Regions from separate parts of the Thalassolituus sp. genome, predicted to be linked through region 2. Evidence: predicted binding sites of a transcription regulator. Region 2 holds the regulator's gene; each other region holds the start of a gene.

Region 1 (5,239 bases), on a different contig from region 2:
CTGGTTGGCGGTTAAGCCGTTGTTCGGATTGGTAAAGCCAATATCAATGCGCTCAGGGAAGAAGCCATTTACTGAGTCTACACTGGTGCCATTCTGTTGATAGGTCGGAGAAACCGGCAGCACACCACCAAAGCTTGTGAACGCGGTTTTACCTTCGTCTTCAGGCAATATGCTGTTACTGATACCCGGCGTGAAGGTCTGATTCATCAGTGGCGGAAATAACGGAATCGGGTTTCCTGGGTCGGTATTATCCAGTACGTCGTATGTGGTCGGTGACGTAAAACGAATCAGAAGCGGTGGCGTCATTTCGCCCTCTTCTGAAAAATACGATGTACCAAGGTCGTACACCTGCCCCTGGTCAATAGTGGCGTTACCACGATTACCAATCGCTGTATCAGTGCTGATTGGAGACGCGAGTGCGACCTGCTCAGCACGGGTAATGTTCATGTCCAGATTCTGAGATTCACGACGCGTCGGTGAAATCAGAAAGCGGTCATTCTGCTGAAACGTGCCTGCTTCGAAACGGATTTCCATTCCGTCAATTTCAATCGACTCAGGAAATGCGCCGCTCAGAGCGTTAGTCTGTAATAACTCACCCGTATCGTTACGGAAAACACGATAGGTATAATCGTCCGGGCCGACAAAACGAATTTCATAGTCACTCGTGGTTAACTGAGTTGCGTCTTTGATTTCGACGGCAATCACCCGATCATCGGGATCTGCGTTATTACGATCTCCCAGCACACGCTGGTAAGTTTTCGTTGGCTCATTAATGTCAGTGAAAAAGTTTTCACCTTTAATGCCATCGTAATCAACGCCTAGTTTGTGCTGATCGTTCATCGTTTGGGCGATAACCAATCCCAAGCGACCAAGCTGGTTGAGGCTCGGATCAAGTACCTGATCACGAAAATCAAGGATGCCGCCGAGTTGTCCGCCAGTAATTTCACGCGTGACGTTCTGAACAGCAGTACCTTTACGGAAATAGATATCCACACGAGAGGGGTCTTTCGCGCCTACATCGGTAAATACTTCGTTGAATTCGTTACCTACCACCAGCGCCTGACCATTACCGATAAAAACGTTGAAGACGCTGTCGTCCTGCTCAACTATATTTACCTGAACATATTCGGATAGCTCTTTTAACAGGCGGTCGCGTTGGTCGAGAAGCTCGCTTGGTTCGATCCCCTGAGCTGATGCTGAGGCAAACTGAATCTGCTCGTTCAGTTCAGCAATGGATTCCGCGATGGTGGTAATCTCACCAGCAATCACTTCCATCTGGCCGTTGATAATATCGTTCTGCTCGAACAGACGATCACTAATAGCGCTGAAGCGATCGACAAGACCATTGGCTTCGCTGATCAATACTTCACGAGCAGGCAGAGATGAAGGGTCGTCCACCGTAGCCTGCAAAGCACCGAACATATTCTCGAGCCCTGGCTGCACACCAGTACCGCTATCGGCGAGTAGGCTATTGATTTGCTCGGCGTTAACCGCCAGAGCATTAAATTCGTTAAACGTTGAGGTGTCGCGGCGCAATTGCTCCGTCAGAAACTGATCGTATACGCGACGAACCGAATCCACATTGACGCCTGAGCCCACCCAAATGCCATTAGTAAACTGCGGATTATTTTCGGTAAAGCTGACTTCCTGACGAGAGTAGCCTTCCGTCCCCGCATTGGTAATGTTGTTACCCGTGATCGTCAGTGCGGTTTGTTGCGCCTTAAGGCCGGAGATACCAATATCGAGAATATTACCCATCCTGGTTCTCCAGCGTAGTGGCGTTCAGCATTTTATTCAGCGTATTGTTGAGAAGATCGCCGTTGTAAATACGCTCTACTTTATTGCCGTAGTTGGGGTCAGTAGCATAGCCACCCTGCTGCAACGCATGGCCGTATGTCTCGCCACTGGATTGCTCGTTAATGGCACTCTGGTAGCGTGTTGAGTCACGCAGGAAGTTCGCGTAATCCTGAAGGCCGTCTTCAAGGGACGCGTACGAACGGAAGTCTGCCTGCTCATTAACTTTTACGCCCTGGCGGTATTCGTGGGTTTGAATACTGACGACGTCACCGCTCCAACGACTGTCGGCTTTAATACCAAAAAGGTTGTTTGATGGACGACCATCTTCACCTTTGATGGTGTATTTACCCCACCCTGTTTCGAGCGCCGCCTGAGCAACAATCGCTTTTGGGTCGACACCCAGATCAGCACCGACGCGTTCAGCGTAAGGGTAAACAGCGGCAACAAACTCTGCCGGAGAGGCAAAGCTTTGCCCCTTAGTACCAGCGCCTGTGGTGGCTGATCGTTCAGATTCAGAAGTGGAGTCATCAACAGGTACTGGACGCTCAGGAATCTTATCGAGTTCTTCTTCAACACGCTTGATGGTTTGCGAAATACCGGAGAAGCGACGGTCGAAAATCTGACTCTGATCGACCTTACCCGTGGCATCTGGGTTCATGCCGTATTGCGACATCAGCTGACGGTGGATAACCTCGGCAAGGCCCGTGCCCTCGCCTTCCGTGAGGGATACAGCCATCTGATCGTCGTACATATTCTGGTAGAAATCGGCTTCCGGAGAGCTGAAAAGAGAGTCTTCAGAAAAGACATCTGAGGCGTCACGCATGGACTTCAGCATCATACTGACGAACATAGATTCGAACTGTTTTGCGACCTCTTTCAACGCGGCATCCTGGTCGGATTTACCCAGCGCACGGATGCCCTGAAGCCCGTTAATATCAGTAAATACGTTTGCCGCGTTGTGTGAATTCTGAATCATGCAATGCACCTCTACAGAGGAAATTGCAAAAGGTGGGCCAAGGTTGGGGGAGTCGCTTCATCTAACCCTATGGGAGCGAATCATCTTACCTGGCCCTGTGAGAAGTTCTCCTGGCCCTGTGAGAAGTTCTCCTAACCCCGTGGGAGCGAATCAGCCGGAGGCTATTCGCGATACCCCCATCGCTATTAGCCAGACAAGCTGGCTGAATAGCTCCCACAAAGAGAAAATCATCAAACAACGAAAGTGATAGCGAACCAATTTACCCTGTGGGAAGCTCCCCTAACCCTGTGGGAGCGAACCAACTTACCTGGCCCTGTGAGAAGTTCTCCTGGCCCTGTGAGAAGTTCTCCTAACCCCGTGGGAAATGAGATGGACCCGTCCCCCTTGTGCCATGATGAGATTGCACAACATCAAACCGGCATCGAAGAAAGAGGGTCCACCTATGAGCAAGTTTAATACGATTGGCATTGATTTGGCTAAACAGATCTTTCAGGTTCATATCAATGATGCAAATGGCAAGAAGCTAAGTTCGAAAAAGCTGAAGCGTAGCCAGTTATTAGATTACATTCGCCAGCAACCGAACGCTCTTGTGGCGATAGAAGCCTGCTCTGGCGCACATTGGTGGGCGAGACAGTTTCAATCTTTGGGGCATGCTGTAAAGGTAATACATCCAGCGTACGTAAAACCGTTCGTTCAGATGCATAAAAACGATCAAAGGGATGCCCAGGCCATTGCCGAAGCGGCGGTCAGACCGAATATTCCAGCAGTGAGTGTGAAGTCACAGGAGCAGTTGGATTTACAGGCGATACATAGAGTCAGGGAGCGGCTAGTAAAAGAAAAAACCGCCATCAGTAATGAGCTGAGAGGGATTTTGGCAGAGTGCGGGATTGTGCTGGCACAAGGCCGCAGTGCCTTAAAAACCGGAGTTCCTCTCATACTCGAAGATGCTGAAAACGGTTTGAGCGATCCTCTGCGGTGTTTAGTGAGTGATCTGATGCAGCAGTGGTATGAACAGGTAGAGCGGATCGCACGCTATGAGCGACAGCTCCAGCAAATCAGTAGGCAAAACGAAGACTGCCAACGCTTGATGAGCATTCCAGGAATAGGCCCAGTCAACGCGACTCTGCTTCTGAGTCATGCAGGGAGCGCTCGGCAGTTTAAAACAGCACGCCATTTTGCGGCGTATTTAGGGCTGGTACCACGACAGCACGCCAGTGGTGGAAAAGAGAAGCTGATGGGTATCACCAAACGCGGCAATAAGCAGGTCAGAAAACAACTGGTTCACGGAGCGAGATCAGCATACCGGGCCTTGCTGGCAAAGACTGATCCATCACGCCTTAAGACATGGTTGATGAGATGTGAAGGCAAACATCCGAACAAAGTAATCGTTGCACTGGCCAACAAGCTAGCGCGAATTATTTGGGTAGTATTAACCAGGCAAACAGCCTACGAAGCCTGAGTCAGGCAGCGTAGATACACAGAGCACGGCAACGTCACGAGGTTGCGCAGACCATTAAGACACGACAGATAAGATCGACTCGTTGAAACCTAACGATTCGCATGGCTCTCAGAAGCCGGGTGGGAGATCAGGACAGCGAGAGCACATCTCATAATGGCCAGAGCACAGAGCTCACAAACAGGTCGGATATAAGCGTGCAATCTCAATCTGAAACGTCGAAATGGCTTGCAACAACGGGACGGGTCCATATAAGCGAATCAGCCGAAGGCTATTCGCGATAAACCCCATCGCTATTAGCCAGGCAAGCTGGCTGAATAGCTCCCACAAAGAGAAAATCATCAAACAACGAAAGTGATAGCGAACCAATTTACCCTGTGGGAAGCTCCCCTAACCCAGTGGGAGCGAACCAACTTACCTTGCCCTGTGGGAAGTTCTCCTAACCCCGTGGGAGCGAATCAGCCGGAGGCTATTCGCGATTAGGAGTTTGCTTGAGCACCACCAGTCAGTTAACCTCAAATATCGCTAATCAAGGATGATTACGTCATGCATGGATACAGCCAGTTAAGGCTTGGCAGACAATCTATAGATAACCAGGTATATCTTCTTACCTTCACTACGCACATGCGCGTAAAGCACTTCCTAGAATGGGAGAATGCCAAGTGCCTGAGCCAATGTATAGAGTCCGAAACGATACTCAAACAAAGCAAGACTCTATGCTGGGTAGTCATGCCTGACCATGTTCATATTCTGATGCAACTTGGCAATTCAGACACTATCTCGAACTATATTCGAAGGCTAAAAGCGGGGGCGAAAAGGCAACTGCTGATCAATGATAAGCTTTGGGCAAAAGGGTTTCATGACAGAGCTATAAGGAAAGAATCAGAATTTCTTCCTACTGCGAGGTATATTGTTGCCAATCCTCTTAGAGCTGGATTAGTCAAAAGTGTAAAAGAGTATCCATTCTGGAATAGTGTCTGGGTTTGAGCAGTATCGCGAATAGCCTTCGG
Region 2 (5,239 bases):
TTAACTGATTCTAGCCTGATTGCTCGGTTGATACCACGAAAGTACTCGCAGTTTTGGGCCTAATCAGCTGTTTTAGCGGGGATAATCGTGAAATTTTCCTGAGGGCTATTCTTCTTCATCGAAGCGACGATCAATGAGATCGGTAATGGCATCGACGGCAGCTCCTTCGTCACTGCCTTCCGCAGTCAGAATCAGTTCAGTGCCTTTGCTGGCAGCCAGCATCATGACGGACATAATGCTTTTGCAGTCGACCATACGCCCGTCCTGGCCAATCTTAAGCTGGCTGGAGAATGCTGACGCAGTAGATACCAGTTTGGCCGCTGCGCGGGCATGCAGGCCGAGTTTATTTATTATAAGAACGTTTTTCTGGATCATACGGTGTCCGGATTATGGAGTAGGCAGGTTCGCTGCTCGTGCGAGTTCACGATGACGCACCTGGACGTTCGGGTATTTCATTCGGTATTCGGTGGCGAGTTGCTCAGCCAGATAAACGGATCTGTGCTGACCGCCGGTGCAACCAATGGCGATCGTCATATAGCTGCGGTTAGCTTCGATCAGACGGTCAGTCCATTGCCCCAGAAAGTCGCTGATCGATTTTCGCATTTCACCGACGACGTCATAGCTGTTCAGGAATAATTGTACTTCGCTGTCGAGGCCTGTGAGCTTGCGCAGGTCTTCACTCCAGTACGGATTGGGCAGATGGCGCACATCGAACACGTAGTCTGCGTCGGTGGGGATACCATGCTTAAATCCGAACGATTCAAATAATATCGACATTTCACCGTTGGGGCGGTCTGCAACCCGCAGGCGAATCATGCTGCGCAACTCGTGAACTGACATGTGCGTTGTATCTAATGTCAGATCCGCCATGTTGGCGAGCGGATCAAGGAGGTCTTTCTCCTGATCGATGGCTTCTGCAAGTGACAGCTCGTGGGTTGTCAGCGGGTGCTTGCGTCGTGTCGCACTGAATCGCTGTAGCAGAACTTTTTCAGAGGCGTCGAGATAAACCACATCAAGCTGATAGTGATCATTAGGCAGGTCGAGCAGTAGCTTCTCTATCGGCTCTTCTGTGGCCGAGAGATTGCGAGCATCAATACTGACCGCAACCCGGGTCAGCTTGTCATTGGCGTCAGCCTGACTGGCAAGGGCAGGCAGTAGCCCGATGGGCAGGTTGTCGATGCAATAGAATCCAAGATCTTCGAGCACGTGCAGCGCACTCGACTTCCCCGATCCTGATCTTCCGCTGATGACTACCAGGCGCATATTCGACTCCGTGATTACTACCGCTCTGCGATCGCTCGCTGGAAAAGACGTTTGGCGTCTGGCGCGTTGCGCAAAGCTTCGCGATATTCCGCCTGATTAAAGTTACTGGCGAGTGTCGCCAGTATCTGAAGGTGTTCGTCGGTTGCTTCCTCGGGGACTAACAAAGCAAATACGAGGTCGACCGGATTACCATCGATAGAATCATAGTCTATCGGGGTATTTAATCTCAGAAGAACGCCCAGCGCTTTCTGGCACTGCAACAACCGGCAGTGCGGGATGGCAATACCTTCTCCTATCCCTGTGCTTCCCATGCGCTCGCGTGCTAACAGGCGTTCGTAGATATCGTCTGCGGAGGCATCGCCGATTTCTTCAGCAACCAGAGATGAAAGTTGTTCTAACAGTTTTTTCTTACTGGAAACGGTCACGTCAATGACGGACCGTTCCGGTGTGAGGATATCCTCAATACTCAAAGACATGCTTCAGCCTTGACCGTGTTGGCGCGCGACCTGCTTCTCTTTGTGCTTAAGAACCTGACGGTCCAGTTTGTCGACCATCTGATCAATGGCGGTGTACATGTCTTCGTTTTCTGCTTTCGCGTGCAGGTCGTGACCTGTGATGTGTATCGTCCCTTCGGCCGTCTGGCGATCTTTAACGACGGTCAACGTGATCTGACCTGTGGTGATGCTGTCGCTATGGCGCGTAAGCTTCGACATTTTATCTTCAACGTGCGCCTGCATCGCTTCCGTTACTTCTACATGATGACCACTGATATTGATTTGCATGCCAAGTCTCCTGTGTCGCTGGCGGTAGGTGAATCAGAATCTGTTCACATTGATATAACAGACTCTAAATCAACTGCTTACGTTCATTCGATGGTGGTATCAGCATAGCCTCGCGGTATTTCGCTACCGTGCGCCGTGCCACTTTGATGCCCTTTTCACCGAGCATCGTTGCTATCTTGTTGTCACTGAGTGGCTTACGCGTGTTTTCGTCCGCGATCAGTTTCTTGATCATCGCCCGGATAGCCGTCGATGAACACTCTCCGCCGCTGTCGGTGCTGACGTGGCTGGAGAAAAAGTATTTAAGCTCAAAAATCCCACGTGGGGTATGCATGTATTTCTGGGTGGTTACCCGAGAGATCGTCGACTCATGCATACCTACGGCTTCGGCGATGTCATGGAGCACAAGTGGCTTCATGCCTTCATCACCTTCTTCAAAGAAGTCTATCTGGAATTCAACAATTTTGGTTGCGACTTTGAGCAGAGTGTCATTGCGACTTTGCAGACTTTTAATAAACCAGCGTGCTTCCTGCAGGTGATCTTTGAGGAAGGTATTGTCAGCACTGCTGTCTGAGCGGCGAATCAGTGATGCGTAGTCGGCATTCACCCGCAGCTTGGGCGCAATCTCTGGATTCAGCTCAACACGCCACTCGTCTCTGATCTGGCGGACGATGACGTCTGGAATAACGTACTCGGATTCTTCTGAGGCAATGCCTGCACCCGGCTTCGGGTTAAGCTCTTTGATCAGTCGCATGACTGACTTGAGGTCATCTTCCTTCAATTTTGTGCGGCGCATCAGTGACTGATAGTCGCGACTACCGAGCAGGTCAATGTGATCACGTATGATCAGCTGCGCTTCGGTGAGCCAGGGGGTGCCCTGAGGCAGTTGATGCAGTTGCAGAAGCAGGCATTCGCGGAGGTCGCGGCAGAAAACACCCGCCGGATCAAATTGTTGCAGGCGATGAAGAACTGCCATCACTTCTTCTTCTTCGATTTCGAGTGACGGGTCCATCGCTTCAATGACGTCTTCAACTGTCGTGTGAAGGTAGCCATCATCGTCTACACCATCAATCAGCATGGTCGCAACTTCGCGGTCAGCATCTGACATTGGGGTCAGGTTTAGCTGCCAGAGCAGGTGATCCTGCAGATTGTCGCTGGTGGCGTAGCGGGAATCGTAGTCAAAGTCTTCGTCTACCGGCCCGGAGCTTGATGCGACTCCGGCGCTGACCTGATAGGTATCTTCCCACTGGCTATCTACAGGCAGGTCATCGGGCAGTTTCTCGCTCGACCATTGCTCATCGAGAGATTCCTGGCCGCTCTGATCGTCGTAGGAATTGTCATCGTAGGAATTGTCGTAATCCTGATTGTCAGAGCTGCTCTCACGGTCTTCGCGGCTGTCTCTGTCGTTGTTATCGGAATCAGAACTGCGGGAATCGTTGTCGGACTCGTTGCCTGAGTCGCTGTTGTCATCAAACTCTTCGCTTTCCAGCATTGGGTTGGAATCCAGCGCTTCCTGAATTTCCTGCTGAAGGTCCAGCGTTGAAAGCTGGAGGAGGCGGATGGCCTGTTGCAGCTGAGGCGTCATCGTCAGCTGCTGGCCCATCTTAATCTGAAGGGATGTCTTCATATAACTCGGTAATTACGACCTGAAAATCGAACCATCTTTTTGTTTGATGCACCTAGCATTATAGGCAAAGTCCTTGTGTATGGAACCTATTTTGCTTACCAGAGTAAATAGATAACTCTACAGTACGTGACATCGGTCAGAGTTTCAAAGACGGAAATCGTCCCCAAGGTAGACTTCGCGCACCTGCTCATTGGCAAGCACATCTTCAGCCGTGCCTTCGGCGATAATGTGGCCACCACCAACGATAAAAGCCTTTTCGCAAATAGCGAGGGTCTCACGCACGTTGTGGTCGGTAATCAGTACGCCGATGCCCCGCGCCTTGAGCTGACGGATAATATCCATGATGTCCGAGACTGAGATCGGGTCTACACCAGCAAAGGGTTCGTCGAGCAGAATGAACGAGGGCTCTGCAGCCAGCGCTCTGGCAATTTCGACACGACGACGCTCACCGCCGGATAGCGCCATGCCGGCGCTTTCGCGGATGTGTTGAATATGAAATTCGTTCAGTAGCTGCTCGAGCTGTTCAGTTCGCTGCTGGCGATTGAGATCTTTACGGGTCTCAAGAATGGCCATGATGTTATCTGCAACACTGAGCTTGCGGAAAATCGACGCTTCCTGCGGCAGGTAACCGATGCCTTTGCGGGCACGGCCGTGCATTGGCAGGTGGCTGATGTCTTCGTCGTCGATCATGATGCGACCACGATCGGCTTGCACCAGGTTAACAATCATATAGAAACAGGTCGTTTTGCCGGCGCCATTAGGGCCCAATAAACCAACGATCTGGCCGCTTTCAACGCGGATAGATACGTCTTTAACGACTTCGCGGCCGCCGTAACTTTTGGCCAGATGTTCTGCCTTCAGTGTTTTCATTCTGTCGCTGCTTCCGGAGATTCTGTCGTGTCAGACTCTGAGTCAGATTCGGACTCAGGTTTTGGCGGCTGGATAACGACTTTGATCCGGCCGGAGTCTTCATCTGTGCTGTCGGTCGACGACTCGGCGGTGGTGCCATCAGCACGCACGGTCTCTGTTGCCATGTCGTAGGTGATGCGTTCGCCGCTGAAAATATTGCCTTCCTGTTCCAGTTCAGCATCGCCAGTAATAATGATGCGGCGCTCGCTGGTGTAGTAATCGATGCGGTTGCCGAGGGCTGTGGTGAGCGGTTTACCGACCTCAATCTGCTGTTGGTAACGGGCACGGTCGCCTTCTGCGACGGCTTTTTCGAGGGTGTCGCCGTTGCGCAGAATCATCAGGCGGTCGGCTTCTATTTTCAGCGTGCCTTGGGTAAGAATGACATTGCCCTCGTACACAACTGTACCTGCGCGGCGGTCGATCTCTGCAGAATCTGACAGGATCGTCATTTCTTTCTGCCAGTCATCCGGCAATGCGACTGTGTAGCTTGCGATCACTGACAGCGACATCACGGCCAGTTTATTGAACAGGTTCATAAGTCGTACGGACTCCTGTTTTCAGTTCGAGGCGCTGACGTGTGGCGTCAAACATCATTCCGGTGCCAGTCATGCGGCTGTTTTCACCCGTCATGGTAACCAGCTCATCAGTCTCTGCGATCTTG
Region 3 (5,239 bases), on a different contig from region 2:
CCCAGGCTTAAAATTCCGCAATATCCCCAGATTAAATCAACGGATACTGCGAGTAGTGCGTAGCAAAGATACTTACCTAACAGAGTCATTGTGTAGGTAGATACGTGCAGGGCCGATCCTTCCGGGAATACCAGGTTGCAGAAAGGTACGATGATGGCAATCGCAAGAATGATCATCATCATGCGACGGCCAGCGACATCGTTCATAATCAACCGGGTAAGTGGACCGCCTTTAATTTCCTGTTTCATTATGCGCTCCTTAACCCATATCCGCAGCACGACCCTTGAGGGCAAACAACCCACGAGGACGCTTCTGGATAAACAGAATAATAAATATCAGTACGAGAATTTTTGCGACGACGGCACCGGCCCACGGCTCCAGCAGTTTATTCACAACACCCAGAGACATAGCACCGACCAAAGTGCCCCACAGGTTGCCTACACCACCGAACACGACAACCATAAATGAGTCGATAATGTACGCCTGACCCATGTTTGGCCCAACGTTAGTCAACTGTGACAGGGCAACACCTGCAATACCGGCGATACCTGAGCCCAGGCCAAACGTCAGTGCATCAACCCAGCCAGTGCGAATCCCCATAGAGCTCGCCATCGGACGATTCATGGTTACTGCACGCATCTGCAATCCGAACAGGGTTCGCTTAAGTATTAATGCCAACAACGCGAGCACCAGGAGGCTGAAAATAATGATGTATAAACGGTTAAAGGTCAGTTCAAGCGCCGGATTAATCATGAAAGTACCCGCCATCCAGTCGGGCGTAGCTACTTCACGGTTTAACGGGCTGAAGATTGAGCGTACCGCCTGCTGCAGCACCAGACTGATACCGAAGGTGGCGAGCAGAGTTTCCAATGGGCGGCCATAGAGATGGCGGATAACACCACGCTCAATAGCGACGCCCACCAGACCGCTCACCAGAAATGCTGCAGGCACAGCAACGGCCAGTGACATGCCAATATGGTCTGGCATCAACTGTTGAACAACGTAGGTTGTGTAGGCGCCCAGCATGATCATTTCGCCATGAGCCATATTGATCACGCCCATCACACCAAATGTAATCGCCAGACCAATGGCCGCAAGGAGCAGCACAGCACCGAGAGCCAGGCCAAAATAGAGATTTTCAGCAACGCTGTTCAGTGACAGCAGGCTTTCGATTTTCTTGAGTGCTTCGTCTGCCGCCTGAATTTCCTCGGTTCTGGAATCTGCTTCAGCAGCACGGCGATAGTTGGCCAACGCACCGCGAACATCCGGGTAAAGTGACCCTGAAAGAAGCTTCACGCCTGCGATGCGTTCTTTTTCGGTCTCTGCTTCCAGCAGGCGTATGCCCTTCACCAGAAGAAGAACGTCACGAACGTCTGTTTTTTCTTCGTTATCTAACGCTTCATCAAGCGTCGCCTGATCAAGATCTTCCGCAGACTTCAGTAAGTTGACCGCTGCCTGCAAGCGCATGTCCGGATCATCTGAGAAAATCTGCAAGCGTGCGATGCCGTTTCTCAGCAACACACGTAGCTTATTATTTACGCTGATTTTTTTGATATCGCGTTTACTTTCCAGAGTGACCTCTTCACCACTGAAAAATGTCGTCACCGAATCATCGTCATTAATAACGACGACCCGATCGTCTTTACGGTAATACAGGTCGCCTTCGACCATAACCTGCATAAATTCGAGAGTTTTTGGGTCATCGATGGTCGTCAGGCGTTCTGTTAATGCCTGTTTTTCTCGATACCCTGCATCGATTAATTCTTGAGCTATCGCATGCAACGCTGTGTTGGGCTTCATAGGTGATGCTTCAGCCCCTGCCACCACCACAGTATACAAAACAAATGCGAACAGCACGGCCGTCCGTATCAATACAGAAAACATAATTATCACCGGGAATTTTGAGAGAAGCAGGAAAGAATTTCCCTGCCTGTCCTTGTTACGAACTGCGATAGAGCGCGTTTTACCGCACTCTATTCCGCTGCCAGCGAATTACTCGCCTGCAACCGCCGAACCACCACAGGTTTTCGTTGAGGTGTTATAGTTTCCGCAGTTAATAGGTGCAGTCCAGTCTGAGATCAGGTTTGCACTTTCTGGCAGATAATCCGTCCATGCATCACCTTTCACTTCTTCGTCAGTAGCCCAAACGATTTCGAACTGGCCATCTTCCTGAATCTCGCCAATCAGTACCGGCTTAGACAGGTGATGGTTTTCGTTCATTACGGCCGTACCGCCAGTCAGGTTAGGTACTTCGATGCCGTACATCGCAGAGCGTACTTTATCCACTTCTGCAGAGCCTGCTTTTTCAACCGCTTCTGCCCACATGCTGAAACCGATGTAAGTCGCTTCCATTGGGTCGTTAGTTACACGGTCTTCATCGCCGATGTAGTTATGCCATGCTGCGATAAACTCATCGTTAGCTTCGCTTTCTGCACTCTGGAAGTAGTTCCATGCAGCCAGGTGACCAACCAGTGGCTCAGTATCAAAACCTGACAGCTCTTCTTCACCTACTGAGAAGGCAACAACTGGAATTTCTTCAGACGCTACGCCCTGGTTAGCCAGTTCTTTGTAGAAAGGAACGTTCGCGTCACCGTTAATGGTAGAAACAACGGCCGTTTTCTTACCAGCGGCACCGAATTTCTTAATATCCGATACGATAGTCTGCCAGTCGCTGTGACCAAACGGCGTGTAGTTCACCATAATGTCTTTTTCAGCAACACCTTTAGACTTCAGGTAAGACTCAAGAATCTTGTTAGTCGTACGAGGGTATACATAGTCAGTACCTGCAAGTACAAAACGCTCAACGCCGAGATCGTTGATCAGGTAATCAACCGCAGGAATCGCCTGCTGGTTTGGCGCAGCACCGGTATAGAATACGTTGTAAGAAGATTCTTCACCTTCATACTGAACCGGGTAGAACAGCAGACCATTCAGCTCTTCCACAACTGGCAGAACCGATTTACGGGATACTGAAGTCCAGCAACCGAAGATCACATCAACGTCTTCTTTTTCCAGAAGTTCACGGGTTTTTTCTGCAAACAGAGGCCAGTTAGATGCTGGGTCGACAACCACTGGCTCAAGCTTTTTACCTAGCAGGCCGCCCTTCTTATTCTGTTCTTCGATCATCATAAGAACAGTGTCTTTCAGAGTAGTTTCTGAAATTGCCATAGTACCCGACAGAGAGTGCAGGACACCGACTTTAATGGTGTCATCTGCTGCATTCGCAATGCTTACGCCTGCAGCCATCGCTGTCATACCAACAATCTGTGACGCTTTCATCAGAGTTTTGAGACTTACTTTTTTCATAATTATTTCCTTTTTATGGTCAGGATTATGTCCGGCCTCGACTCTTCTCTTGGGGGTGTGTAAGAGCGGGCAACTATAAAACCGATCTAGTTAGAGCAATCGCCGTACCAGTTTTCATGCCTTATTTTTCGGCAATTTCTGGCAAAGAGTGCCCCCCAGAGGAGCATTTCCGGTCTTGAGGAGATAATTCGCACCAATAGTGCTCAGCGAGTTGTTTTTTTTGCCTTGAAAGCGTGCGTATCTATTTCCTTGATAAGTCGGTGGAGTATCGTTGTCGCGCTTCCTGAATTCTGTGAACTGTTATTTCGCGAACAGTATTGCGACTGACCTCGATGTGTTTAGTAAGATCTCGCGTTGCACGAGAGCTGTCTGCCGAAAGAATCGCACTGAGAATACTACTGTGCTCATCGTATGTTGCCTGTATACGCCTAGGCTCATAAAAGTCGAGGCGCCTTACGATCCTCAGACGCTCACATACGCCTTTATGAATGGCTTCCATTTGCTTGTTCTGGCCACACTCCAATAGTCCGAAGTGAAATTCCTCATCCAGAAACGCTACATCAACAGGATCAACCTGCCTCTGTGAGGGCTTGCAGCACCAGATGGTGACCAGTCCCGCTAAGCGTTCCGCCCGGTCTGGTTCCATACACAGGCGGCGAACCACTTCACACTCCAGCAGAATGCGGACATCGTAGAGCTCTTCGAAATACCGAAAGTCAAAAGGCCTGACCTGCCAACCATTACGGAAGTACACCTGCACATACCCATCGCGCTCCAGGCGATACAGCGCTTCCCTGACAGGTGTCCGGGAGGCCTGCATACGCTCTGCAACTTCACTTTCACTGAAGCGATCTCCGGGTAGCATTCTGAAGTCGAAGATATCTTCTTTCAGCTGTCGATATACTTTCTCGGCAAGGTTCACAACATGACCTTATGCGTTCAGTGATGAGATATAGGCCCGCCAGCCGCCGAGATGACTAATGTCCGTTGCGCTCGCCACCGCCTCTGGTTCGCAGATAAAGCCTTTCACCAGACGGCCGTCTTCCAGCTCAAGAGTTCCAATACCAAGCGGCTGCGGAATTTCTTCAACGAAAGAACCAAAGGCCGCCTGATCTAAACGCCACAGCTCGACGATTAATTGATTCCCTGTAACCTCGCCGCTCTTCAGATCCTCTTCGTTAAGGCGCACCAGACCGGGCTTCGGAGGTACTGTATTTGCGAGAGCATAGAGCTGATACTTGTTGGCGGTGAGTGTCTGTTCCAACAAGGTCGCGTGACGACTAGTCAGCTGATGGTTCAGAGGCATCCCGGTCAGATGGGCACCCACAACGGCAACGACTACAGAAGTATCTTCTTTTTTGCCCAGCATCACAGGCGCTTCGGCTAAGCAAAGGTGTGACTGCCACTGGCCAGCAAAGTTGGTCAGAGCCAGCTCGTGCCATCCAGGTGCAATAACAGTAACTCCAAACGGTAAACCATCGGTACGCATATGCGCAGGCAACGACAAGGCACATAAGTCGGCCAGATTGACGAAGTTTGTGTAAGTGCCTAACTGACTGTTGACCTCAACCGGGGCGGCATCAACGTCTGCCATCGTCGGAAATCGAGGAGCAGTGGGAACAAATAACGCATCCACTGTTTTAAAAATACTCTGTATCTGGCGCACCAGATCTTTGCGGCGATACTCTGCTTTGAATGCATCCACTGCCGTACCGTTAACGCCACCAGCAATGATGTTTTTTACGACCGGATTAATACCCGGTAAATCCCGTTTCAGAAACTCGCCGACAGCCGCATAGCGTTCGGCCACCCATGGGCCCTGATATAAAAGGCTGGCCAGCTCAAACAAGGGCGTAAAGTCGATTGTTTTTAAATCGAAGCCTGCATCAACAGCCTGCTCACAGGCTTTTTCATACGCCGCTTTTTGTATGTC
Region 4 (5,239 bases), on a different contig from region 2:
ATGAACTGATAGTCCGCGTGTATACAGTTGATGAAGTGACTGGAGAACACACGCTGGCGCACAGCTATCAACTGATGCGAGATTGATTTACTCACTTGCTGATACATGTAAAAAGCCACTGGCAGCCTGTCAGTGGCTTTTAATTTTTAATCATGCTGCAAACGTTACCGCCCCAGAAGTTGGTTCAGACAGTTCGCATAGGGCTCAGTGCCTCGATACTTCTCACCGACCTCGCGTACCGCTTTACTAAGCAGCAAGTCGGCATCTACCGGGCCGATTGCCTCGCAGCAGCCGATGTAGGTGAAGTTAATCAGCTTACGTGCATCCCTGATTTCGAGTGGGGTATGAACGGCTGAGACCGAAATATCCGGTTGTTCAAACATAGCCACAGCTGCTGGCTGCAATTTCTTCTTCTGAGCAGCGCTGAGCACATACGATTTAATGGTGCGTATCTGATCTGAGCGCAAGCGGCTAAACAGCATATTAACTACTTCGGCGACCAGACTGTTCTGCGGTGCCGTATCTGAGTTCTTCTGGAATTGCGAAGGCCTGGAGGCAGTTTGCTGAGGCCGACGGGTCTCTTCTTTGATCACCGGCTCAGAAGGCGTAAACGAAGTTTCTGCATCGTCTGCTGAATTCATCCAGTTGATGGGGTCAGGCTTCAGATCAGATTCGTTAGCAGCCATGACCATGCGCACCAGACGACTGAGAATCTCAAGGCGATTCTGCTGAATACCAGGCACATCCCGGCACGCGCCCAGGAACTGATTCAGTTCATAACGCGAGCGTTCAGAAAATTCCGCTTGCCATAGGATCATAACCTGGCGAAGTTCTTCGCCAGCAATATAGTCCGACAAAATCGTAAACACGATGCGACGTTTAATATCAGGGCTCATGCTTATGGCTCCTGACGGAATGTGATGTTTTGCTGGAACTCTGGATAACCGACTTCATTGTGCTCGGTACAATCGAGGCCCATCTGCTCGTGTTCCTTCGAAGAACGTAGGCCGATCATAAAGCGAATCAGCGTGAACACCAGCAGCGACAGCGGGAAGGCCCAGAGGAAGGCAGTGATGACACCAATGGCCTGAGTCGCAACACGCTGAGTATCGAACATGTCGCCAGCGAAAAAGAGCCCCGCGGCAATCGTGCCCCAGGCACCGGCGAAACCATGCACGGGAATTGCTGAAACAACATCGTCGAGTTTCCAACGAAGCATCAGGTCCTGACCCAGAGTTGCAATCACACCACTGACAGCGCCTGTGACGATGGCGAATGGCGGTTCCATCGTTGCGCAACCCGCGGTGATCCCGACCAGTCCTGCGAGGCTACCATTAACTGTGGTCGTTAAAAGAATCGGACGCTGCAACAGAGCAGATAATAGAATCGCACCGCCGGCTCCAGCCGCGGCGGAAAGGTGAGTGTTAAGAATAATACCGCCAATATTTTCTGACGCAGATAATGCACTGCCGCCATTAAAGCCAAACCAGCCGAACCAGAGGATGAAGCCACCCAGTGCAACCAGAGATAAATTGTGGCCCGGAATATTCCGTACTCTGCCCGAATTATCAAAACGGCCGGTACGGGCGCCAACCGCAATGACCCCCGCAAGTGCACACCATGCGCCCAAAGAGTGCACAACGGTAGAGCCTGCAAAATCAATAAAGCCCAGTTCGGCAAGCCAGCCCTGACCGCCGTAACTTCCGCCCCAGACCCAGCTTCCGAACACAGGATAAATAAAGGTGACGATGGCCGCTGCAGATAATAAATAGGCGGTATAGCGAGTGCGTTCGGCCATGGCACCACTGCAGATAGTGACAGCGGTCGCAGCGAACATGGTCTGGAATAATAAGAAGGTGAAGTCCCAGTTGCTGCCTTCGGATAAGCCGAAGGCCGTGGTACCAAAGAAACCTGTGGGGTTGTAGCCAAACATAATGCCGAAGCCAACGGCCCAGAACAAAAGACTACCGATACAGACATCGATGTAGTTTTTCATCATTACGTTAATCGCGTTTTTCGCGCGCGACATGCCGCTTTCAAGCAAGGCAAAGCCTGCCTGCATAAAAAAGACAAGGGTGGCGGAAACCAGTATCCAGACGATATCCGTGCTAGTTATTCCGGTATCGGCGTGAGCGATACCGGGGATCAGAGTAAGCGACAGGAGTATCGCTGGGAGAATGTACATGTAGCTAAGCCTATGTTTCTTATAAAGTTTCTCCTGCTTGATTGGCAAGTGTCGTGCCATCTATTTATATCTTTGTAATTAACGGCAGGTTATGTGTCGCAGCTCAGCAGCGATGGGCCTTCAGCGACAGGATGGAAATTATATGGAAAGGGGATTTAAACCGCTTTTACGATATTGGTGCGTGTGTGTTTAGTATTGATGCGCCAGGCTGATCGAAAATAGTGCAAGGAAACAACACTGTGGGGCACGATTATTATTCACCTCGTAACGCTTCAATCGGGCCCAGGCGTGATGATTTATACGCAGGCCAGATACCTGAAATTAGCCCGGTGATTACGGCCACAGCGATGGCCAGTCCGAGTGTCGAAAACTGAATCTGAACCGGAAAGGCCGGGGCCAATAGGCTTAACAGGGCAACGACAACGGCTGTGATAACGATACCGATAAAAGCACCGAATAATGAGAGCATGACGGCCTCGCCCAAAAAGAGACTGAGCAGCTGCCGTCGCGGACAACCAATGGCTCGCAGTAACCCGATCTCTGCGGTGCGCTCGGTCAGGTTGGTCGTCATGATGGTGAAGATACCCACGCCGCCGACTAATAAAGAAATCCCACCCAAAGCCGCGACGCCTATGGTCAGGATGCCGAGAATGCGGTTCATGCTACTGAGCATTTCATCCTGGCTGGTCAGGGTGAAGTCTTCCTGGCCGTGGCGTTTTATCATCATCGCTTTTATGCGCTCAAGCATCTGGCTGGATGTTGTGCCCTCAGAGAACACGACATCCACTTCCATTAAGCCTTCGCGATTAAAAAGCGTAAGAGCACGATCCGCAGGAATGTACGCCATATCATCAAGATCAACCCCCAGTGTTGAGCCTTTGGGTTGCATCACACCAATGACCCGATAACGCTGGCCACCAATGCGGATAAACTTCCCGAGCGGGTTTTCACTGCGAAACAGCTCTCGGTATAAGGTGTTGCCTATCACTGTAACAGCAGGGCTATTGCCGCCGGTGTCGGGCAGAAACTTTCCCATCGCCAGAGGGAAATCCCAGGCCTGATTAAAATCAGAGGTCGTACCGAGAATCTCTGTACTACGAACGCGCTCGCCATAACGTACAGGCCCCGAGCCCTGAACATTTGATACCACCCATTCGCTCCCGGTAATTCTCGCTAAGGCTTCTGCGTCATCGAGGGTCAGTAATCGCACCGAGCTGATTAACCCTCCGGCCATACCGGCGGTTTCGCTGTGGCCCGGCGTAATCGCAATAATACGAGTGCCAAATTGTGAGAAGCTATCCAGAACATATTGGCGAACGCCGTGCCCGAGTGTGGTTAACAGCGTGACTGCGGCAATACCAATGGCGATGCCGAGCGCAGTTAATACGCTTTTGCCCGGCTGGCTGGTGACAGGTGAGGTAGCAAGGCGAAGCCAGTCGTCAGGTCTGATCATTTATATTTCCCTCGCAGCAACGTCTACCACAGTTATTTCCCTGCCTGAGCTTGCAGTGCCAACACGGGTGGTAGCTTTGCGGCTTTCTGCGCCGGTATCCAGGAGAAGAGAATACCCGCAATGGCAGACACACTAATCGCCGATACGCTGGCCCACAACGGGGTTGCGAAGGGCACTTCCGGAAATTTAAACCTAAGGCCCCAAAGAATAAACTCTGCGATCAACATGCCGAGTACAGCGCCACTGGTGGCGAGTAACGTGGCTTCGGTAATAAACAACAAGCGGACTTCTTTTGATGACGCCCCGAGTGCTTTTAGCAACCCAATTTCAGCCCGGCGCTGAGCTACGCCGATGAGTGTCATATTCATAATTAAAACTCCTGCAACTAACAGGCTGATGGCCGCAATACCGGCGACAGCAAAGGTCATGATTAACAGTACATTATTGAAGGCACTGAGCAGGCTGTCGGGCGTAACAATCGTAATATCCAGCTGGCCGTCGTGGCGTAGCTTCATTTGCTGCTCAACGGCTGTGGTCATGGCTGGTACAGCATCAATGTTCTCAATCTGAATCATTACCCTGAACAGACCTTCGGTATTAAAGATCTGCATAGCGTTATCTACGGGCAAGATCAGCGCGTTGCTCATATCGAAGCCGAAACCCGTTCCCGAGTCAGTGAGTACGCCCGTCACGCGGCAGCGATAATCCGCGACATTTATCCATTGCCCCAGCGCGCGTTTCGGGCCGAATAAATCATCCCTCAGGGTTGCCCCTAAAATACATTCCGAGCGGCTACGGCTACCTTCGCGAGTGGTAAACGCCTGCCCCTGGTTGAACGCGAGATCCCGAATACTGAAGAAATCCTGAGTTGTCCCGAGAACTAAACTATCGCGGCTCAACCCTGAAATGCTCAAGCGGCTGGTGCCCACAACGATCGGTGCAATACGCTCGACACCGGAAACTCGCATGAGGCTTTGGGCATCTTCAAGCGTGATATCACGGGTGCCTTCGCCGGTTAATGGCGGTAGGCCGCCGGTGGTTTCTTTTCGGCCGGGCAGCATGACTAACACATCGTTGCCGAGGCTTGCGAACTCGGCCATCACGAACCGTCGTCCGCCTTCGCCAATGCCGGTCAGCAACACCACTGCCAATACACCAATGGCCATAGCCACTAACTGCATGGTGGTACGAAAACGCGTTCGTGTCAGTGAGCGCAGGGTAAAGGTGAAGTGATCCTGCAGGCGGATCATAGGGCGGGCTCTTCTGATGGGCTCATGGCGAATGTATCGTCGCTGACGATGGCGCCGTCCACCATACGTAAACGTCGCTTTGCGCGCTGGCCGAGTGCCATGTCGTGCGTAACCACCATTAAGGTAACGCCCTGAGCATTTAATTCTTCCAGCAGCTCAACTACGTCGGCGCCCGAATGAGTATCAAGATTACCGGTAGGTTCGTCGGCGAGCAGCAGCGGTGCCTGCATAATAATGGCGCGGCCTATCGCCACGCGCTGGCGCTGTCCGCCAGACAACTGCTCTGGTTTATGATCGGCGCGCTCTGTTAACCCTAAGCGTTGAATAACAGGTGCTAAGCGTTTACGGCGT

The links. Region 2 encodes sigma-54, which starts transcription at its own class of promoters, with help from an activator protein. Its sites were predicted from a motif close to TGGCACNNNNNTTGCTNT; they were not measured.
Region 1: a site for sigma-54 is predicted at 2,796-2,813, ahead of flgJ (flagellar assembly peptidoglycan hydrolase FlgJ). Genes of this name have one in related genera too.
Region 3: a site for sigma-54 is predicted at 3,399-3,416, ahead of urtA (urea ABC transporter substrate-binding protein). Genes of this name have one in related genera too.
Region 4: a site for sigma-54 is predicted at 2,227-2,244, ahead of AC5E51_RS14125 (ammonium transporter). Genes of this name have one in related genera too.

Annotation. Positions count from the first base shown of each region.
Region 1 covers NZ_CFHJLR010000003.1:63,702-68,940, forward strand. The annotation lists gene flgK (flagellar hook-associated protein FlgK) at 1-1,758, opposite strand, end outside; gene flgJ (flagellar assembly peptidoglycan hydrolase FlgJ) at 1,751-2,773, opposite strand; gene AC5E51_RS02950 (IS110 family RNA-guided transposase) at 3,216-4,232, shown strand; gene AC5E51_RS02955 (REP-associated tyrosine transposase) at 4,776-5,216, shown strand.
Region 2 covers NZ_CFHJLR010000015.1:36,409-41,647, reverse strand. The annotation lists gene AC5E51_RS11630 (HPr family phosphocarrier protein) at 106-375, opposite strand; gene rapZ (RNase adapter RapZ) at 388-1,263, opposite strand; gene ptsN (PTS IIA-like nitrogen regulatory protein PtsN) at 1,281-1,739, opposite strand; gene hpf (ribosome hibernation-promoting factor, HPF/YfiA family) at 1,743-2,045, opposite strand; gene AC5E51_RS11610 (RNA polymerase factor sigma-54) at 2,110-3,669, opposite strand; gene lptB (LPS export ABC transporter ATP-binding protein) at 3,814-4,539, opposite strand; gene lptA (lipopolysaccharide transport periplasmic protein LptA) at 4,536-5,114, opposite strand; gene lptC (LPS export ABC transporter periplasmic protein LptC) at 5,098-5,239, opposite strand, start outside.
Region 3 covers NZ_CFHJLR010000008.1:71,401-76,639, reverse strand. The annotation lists gene urtC (urea ABC transporter permease subunit UrtC) at 1-176, opposite strand, end outside; gene urtB (urea ABC transporter permease subunit UrtB) at 259-1,884, opposite strand; gene urtA (urea ABC transporter substrate-binding protein) at 1,993-3,279, opposite strand; gene AC5E51_RS07755 (GntR family transcriptional regulator) at 3,548-4,228, opposite strand; gene atzF (allophanate hydrolase) at 4,238-5,239, opposite strand, start outside.
Region 4 covers NZ_CFHJLR010000023.1:42,890-48,128, forward strand. The annotation lists gene AC5E51_RS14115 (metallophosphoesterase) at 1-86, shown strand, start outside; gene AC5E51_RS14120 (hypothetical protein) at 165-896, opposite strand; gene AC5E51_RS14125 (ammonium transporter) at 899-2,185, opposite strand; gene AC5E51_RS14130 (ABC transporter permease) at 2,439-3,638, opposite strand; gene AC5E51_RS14135 (ABC transporter permease) at 3,671-4,888, opposite strand; gene AC5E51_RS14140 (ABC transporter ATP-binding protein) at 4,885-5,239, opposite strand, start outside.